DNA from 2 places in the Proteus sp. MB838 genome. Region 1 is predicted to be linked to the other one. Evidence: predicted binding sites of a transcription regulator. Region 1 holds the regulator's gene; the other holds the start of a gene.
The links. Region 1 encodes CRP, which controls carbon source genes, mostly activating them, when cyclic AMP is high. Its sites were predicted from a motif close to ATGTGANNNNNNTCACAT; they were not measured.
Positions count from the first base shown of each region.

Region 2: a site for CRP is predicted at 1,857-1,874, ahead of ompW (outer membrane protein OmpW). Genes of this name have one in related genera too.

Region 1 is NZ_BAABMO010000024.1:25,366-28,804, reverse strand. It holds gene ACYUCW_RS11635 (aspartate aminotransferase family protein) at 33-1,250, shown strand; gene crp (cAMP-activated global transcriptional regulator CRP) at 1,338-1,970, opposite strand; gene ACYUCW_RS11625 (OsmC family protein) at 2,283-2,690, shown strand; gene ACYUCW_RS11620 (phosphoribulokinase) at 2,779-3,439, opposite strand, start outside.
Region 2 is NZ_BAABMO010000002.1:38,966-42,404, forward strand. It holds gene ACYUCW_RS01065 (SulP family inorganic anion transporter) at 1-685, shown strand, start outside; gene ACYUCW_RS01070 (YciC family protein) at 818-1,579, opposite strand; gene ompW (outer membrane protein OmpW) at 2,023-2,664, shown strand; gene ACYUCW_RS01080 (BON domain-containing protein) at 3,316-3,439, opposite strand, start outside.

The DNA.
Region 1 (3,439 bases):
ATTGTATAGCTAAATGTCGGTCAGGTGGGGTAATGATAAATCAACGTATTAATAGGGCAACTTACGATCAGGTAATGTTGCCAATTTATTCACCAGCAGATTTTATTCCTGTTAAAGGGCAAGGTAGCCGTGTTTGGGATCAACAGGGAAAATCCTATATTGATTTTGCTGGTGGTATTGCTGTTCTAGCGCTTGGGCATGCGCATCCACTATTGAATAAAGCACTGCAAGAGCAAAGTGAGAAGCTTTGGCATGTAAGTAATGTGTTTACTAATGAGCCAGCATTATGTTTAGCTCAGAAATTAATCCAACATACTTTTGCTGAGCGTGTCTTTTTTGCCAATTCTGGGGCAGAAGCGAATGAAGCCGCACTTAAATTAGCACGACATTACGCTATTACCCGTCATAATCCTTATAAAACGAAGATAATTGCCTTCCACCACGCCTTTCATGGTAGAACATTTTTTACAGTCTCTGTTGGGGGACAACCTAAATATGCGGATGGTTTTGGTCCTAAACCTGCGGATATTATACATGTCCCTTTTAACTCTCTTGATGCTGTAAAAGCCGTGATTGACTCTCATACTTGTGCCGTAATACTGGAGCCTATCCAAGGTGAGGGCGGAGTGACACCGGCGACAGCGGAGTTTATGCATGGCTTACGTACACTATGTGATAAGCATCAAGCGCTATTAATTCTTGATGAAGTACAAACGGGTATGGGGCGAACCGGCAAACTATTTGCTTATATGCACTATGATATACAGCCCGATATTATTACCAGTGCCAAAGCATTAGGTAGTGGTTTTCCTCTCAGTGCGATGTTAACCACCGAGGATATCGCTTCGGTAATGGGGGTAGGAACACATGGTACGACTTATGGGGGGAACCCATTAGCCTGTGCAGTAGGCAATGCTGCTTTTGATTTAATCAACACTCAGGCGGTATTAGAAGGTGTCAGTGAGCGTCATCGTTGGATAGTGGATGAATTGCAGGCGATAAACCAAACTTATGCTGTGTTTTCTCAAATTCGTGGACAAGGCTTATTAATTGGCGCGCAGTTAGCACCACTGTATGCAGGTAAAGCAAAAGAGTTACTTGCACTGGCCTCTAAGCATGGCTTAATGATGTTAAATGCCGGGGCTGATGTAATACGCTTTACGCCAGCGTTGATTATTACCCTCGAAGAGTTACAAGAGGGCATGAATGCGTTACGAAAAGCGCTTGATGAGTTTGTAAAAGCAGAGTGAATTCAAATGTAAAACCCCATCATTGCGATGGGGCTTCATACAAAATAATCACTGTCCATCAGTTAAATGGGCTGTTTTCAATGCAACTTAACGAGTACCGTAAACAACGATAGTTTTACCGTGTGCTGAAATGAGGTTTTGATCTTCCAGCATTTTTAAAATACGGCCTACAGTTTCACGTGAACAACCTACAATTTGACCGATTTCCTGACGTGTAATTTTAATTTGCATGCCATCAGGATGCGTCATTGCATCAGGTTGTTTAGCTAAATTTAATAAAGTTTGTGCAATACGACCTGTTACATCAAGGAAAGCAAGGTTACCTACTTTTTCTGATGTGGTTTGTAATCTATTCGCCATTTGAGCGGAAAGGCGCATCAGAATGTCAGGATTGACCTGAATTAATTGGCGGAATTTTTTATAGGAAATTTCTGCTACTTCACAGGCTGTTTTTGCTCTAACCCATGCACTACGTTCTTGATCTTCTTCAAATAATCCAAGTTCACCGATGAAGTCACCTTGGTTTAGGTAGGAAAGGATCATCTCTTTTCCTTCTTCATCTTTAATAAGAACAGCCACGGAACCTTTAACAATATAATAAAGTGTTTCCGCTTTTTCACCTTGGTGGATCAGCGTGCTCTTGGATGGATATTTGTGAATATGGCAGTGTGACAAAAACCATTTAAGAGTCGGGTCTGTTTGCGGCTTGCCGAGAACCATTCGCGTTATCCTCTGTACGTTAATGCAGCCTTTCAAAACGGATTGACACCCTTTTGATACAGCGTGCTTAAAATCCTATCTTTACCGATTAACTTCCTGAGAATTCGGAAAGTTAATAAGGAATAGATTATAATAAATGAGAAAATAATGCATTGATCTTAACCACTATCATCAAGCAGATATTGTTTTTAACACAGTTAACGCATTAAGTCTCGTTTTACGCAGTCAGCATAATAAACCTATTTGCTAATTGCTAGTTGAATTATGAGAATGTACTCTTTTAGTCTTAGTTGTATTTAGGGGAAAAATAAAATGGAAGCACGTGTTAAATGGGTTGAAGATTTATCTTTTGTTGGCGAATCATCTTCCGGCCATCAAGTTATGATGGATGGTAATTCAGGTGATAAAGTGCCTAGTCCGATGGAAATGGTATTAATTGCTGCGGGTGGTTGTAGTGCTATTGATGTGGTGAGTATCTTACGTAAAGGTCGCCACCAAGTCATTGAATGTGAGGTAAAATTAACATCAAAGCGTCGTGAAGAGGCACCTCGTTTATTTACTGATATTAATTTACATTTCATTGTTTCCGGCAAAGCGTTGACAGATAAAATTGTTGAGCGAGCTGTACAATTATCAGCAGAAAAATATTGCTCTGTTTCTTTAATGTTAGGAAAAGCGGCCAATATTACGCACTCTTTTGAAATTAAAGATCCTGAATAAATTTGATATTTTAAAATAAATTTTAATATATAAAATAATATCCCTAAAATACGGGGATATTATTTTCGTCAAAAATAACATATCTATTTTAGCTAATTTTTTCACCATTCAATAATTTCTTCACCAGTGGTGCCATGATTAATTCCATCGCTAAGCCTAATTTCCCTCCTGGAACAACAATAGTATTGATAGTCGACATAAATGAACCATGCAACATTGCCAATAGATAAGGGAAATCGATATCGGTTAAGCCACGAAAGCGAATAACAATAAAACTTTCATCCAGTGTTGGAATAGCTTTAGCTGAGAAGGGATTAGAGGTATCCACCGTAGGAACGCGTTGGAAATTGATATGAGTACGAGAAAACTGTGGAATGATGTAACTGATATAATCATCCATCGAACGTACCACAGAATCTCTCACCGCTTCTTGAGAGTGCCCGCGCTCTGTGGTGTCTCTAATTAATTTTTGTATCCATTCAAGGTTAACAATAGGCACAACACCGACTAATAGGTCAACGTGTTGAGCGACATTATGTTGATCGGTAACGACTCCACCATGCAATCCCTCATAAAATAAAATATCTGTTTTTTCTGGCAATGCTTCCCAAGGTGTAAATGTCCCGGGTAATTGGTTATAAGGGGTTGCTTCATCATAAGAATGAAGATATTTGCGAAATTGCCCTTGCCCTGTTTGGCTATAGTGACTTAGGGTTGAACTTAATAAATTAAAGTCATTGGCTTCAGGG
Region 2 (3,439 bases), on a different contig from region 1:
TTCCTCTTGGTCATTGCTAAGTATTCGTCATATTTGGTCTTATCGTAAACGAAATCGACAAGCTTTTACCTTAGCAACGTTTACTTTATTAGCGGTGTTGTTAGCGGGATTGATTAACGGCATTGGTTTTGCTGTGTTACTTGGGTTATTGCAATTTTTACGTATTGTATTCCGCCCAAGTGATCAGTTATTAGGTGTTGATGAACAAGGAATGATCCACTCAATCAACCAAGGTAACGGCATTGAATCGATATCAGGATTGATGATGTATCGTTTTAATTCCCCCTTAACCTATTTCAATGTTGGCTATTTTAAAAAGCGGGTACTACAGCTAGTGGACAGCGCGCCACAACGTCCTGCATGGTTAGCGGTTGATGCTACCGTAAGTTTTACTTATGACGATGTGAGTGTTTTTGCTGTTATTGATGAGCTAATTAGAGAGCTTAGGATCAAAGGCGTTAAATTGGTATTGGCTGGGCGCAGAACAGAATTAAATCGTTGGATTGCACGTAACAAGATCACTATCAATGATGATGATTTAATTATTGCCCCCGATCTCTATTTTGTTATTCGTTTATATCAAAGTCGACAACAAATAAAAGAAAAACACAAACAGCAACAACAAGTGCCGTTTGCTGAAGATAACCAAGCCACTTTCATCAAGGATACGGAAACGAGGGGATAGAATGAATAACATGGGGTTTAGTGGCTGGATAGGTGTGTAAGGTTAATTGATTATTTTTAAATGATTATGTTAATAACAATGCCGTGCTAATCTATTAATCACATTAGCACGGCATTGTTTGCTGCGAGGGGGTTACTTGGTGATATATTTATTTTCAGTCAGCATAAACAGACGGAATAGATAAATAATCATCCATGCAGACGTAATATTCTTTAAAAAATAATATAAAAATTTGTGGATCATGTTAGGCAATTCCCCCGTAATATTGCTTAAGAAGCCAATCCCAAATTGTAATAAAATCCAAATTCCTAAGGCAGGGATCAGCGCCCCTGATTCACCAAAGCCCATTTTCCAGCCTAGACGTATTGCGCTACCAATAGATTGTTGGCGTACCAGTACGACTGGCGCTAGTGCAAATCCCACTAATAAAATGATACCAGGGATAATCAACATAAAGCCTGCACTAATTAAAATAGAGCAGAGCAAAATTAGCAGAAACATCTTCGGTAAACGGGGTAAGCTGGCATTAAACGTTTGGTTCAATGTCACGTTATGACCGGCAGAAAGTGCCATTGCCAACATTAAAATCACTAAAACCAGAATACTTTGCTGAAAAAGCTCAAAAACATAGACCAGTAAGACCTTTTGAAATACCCCAATAACACTGTTATTCATCGCTTCTAATTCAGCGGGTGAGACATCAGCGAATCTGGTTTTTTGAAAATTAATAATAAAGTCATTAATTATTTGTGATTCTTGTGCATTAGGGCCAACCAATAGATATATGACAGCTAAAATGAGGGCCAAAACTGCAGATAGCGTGATAATGCTACGTTGTTCATTTTTATAAAAGTTAAGACTATCACGGTAGATTGTGCGTGCCGGGGTAGGCATGAAACTGCTCCTATACAAATAGACTAAGTCAATGGGACATATTGTACCTTTTAAGACAACAAAAAGGGATCATTTCTGTTATTTCTATAGCTATTGTTATTGAAAGGTTTTTTTCATTCGTTTGGTGAATGAAAATTAAATAATCAAATCAGATGAAACATTAAATTAACAATTAAATAACGATGTTGTCAAATATCATCTTTTAATGAGGTTCTTTTATTTAATGATTCTTAAAAACAATAAATTTAATTATAAGAAAATATTGTATTAATGCTAAATTTGATGTGGATCAATTATAAATAATCAGCATCATAAATAATAAAGAGAGGAATAACACTTTCTGCAAAAATAATTCCAAAGTTGTGATCGGCATTAGATCATAATTACTTATTAATGGGTATATTTTAGCGGAGATTTTACTTATTACAGGAATGGGTTAAATAATGAAAAAACTTTCTGCGCTTATTCTAGCGGCTGCAACACTTGCACCGTCTATTTCTTTTGCTCATCAAGCGGGTGATTTTTTATTCCGTGCGGGTACTGCAACAGTTCGTCCTAATACAGGTTCAGATACTATATTAGGTGGGCATTTTGATGCTAATAACAACACTCAATTAGGTTTAACCTTTGGTTATATGGTAACTGATAATATTGGGGTTGAGTTATTAGCAGCAACACCTTTTGAGCATAAAGTTTCTTTAACTGGTGTGGGCGAAATTGCTAAAGTTAAACATTTACCACCAACATTAATGGCACAGTATTACTTTGGTGGTGCTGAAGATAAATTACGCCCTTATTTAGGTGCTGGTCTAAACTTTACGACCTTCTTTGATGAAAAATTCAATAATAATCCAGCGGTAGGCAAACTTGGATTAAATGATCTTGATCTTAAAAACTCTTGGGGCTTTGCAGCACAAGCAGGTTTAGACTATAACCTAGATAAAAACTGGATGCTGAACGCTTCTGTTTGGTGGATGAATATCGAAACCGATGTCAAATTTAAAGATGGCGATGGAAACCACTATAAAGTGGATACTCGCTTAGACCCATTTGTGTTTATGTTCGGTGTTGGTTATCGTTTCTAATTATTCTTGCAATAACAGAATATGCTATTAAGTATCAGCGGGGCAGTGGCTCCGCTTTTTTTTTATCTGTGTTAATCATAATTGCTTATCTACAGTTATCGTGTTTAGACTAAAAAATTTTATTACCTCTATTATGTGTATTAAGGCTTAGCTGATTATAACTAAAATAATAGAGGTATATTTTAATGGTGCATTAAAAATGCATCTTTATATTTTTTATTAGTTAAAAAAATAATCACTATTCTCGATGAGCATTTAATTGGCTCGCATAAATGGGAATGTATAGATGTATTTTATTTGCATGTTTTATCTGCCCATGATATTGCCTAATAATAATTAAAAAATAGCGCCTAAATCGGCCAAAAATATTATTACTGATATTGAATAGTACTATTAAGAAAATGATGGTCGCATCAAATTTAAGTGAAAGTCACCAGTGTGGTGAAAATAACATCGAAAAAAGATAAGTATAACTTTAGTTTTAACGGTTTTTTGGGGATAATTTACCCGCAAAAAACAAACGGCTTATTTTAGTAAAACAGAGAATTTGTCAAAAATTGATCTTCATACCAAAGAGTGTGGATTGCTTTAGATGAGACAAGAAAAAAACCACCGAAGTGGCTTTTTTCTTACTGACTTATAAAAAATAGCTTAACGGATAACCATTGAGTTAATGACACCTTTAACGCCAGTGACTTTACGTGCGGTTTCTATGGCGCGATTTGCATCAGCCTGTGAAGAGACAAAACCACTTAACTGAACTTTACCTTTAAAT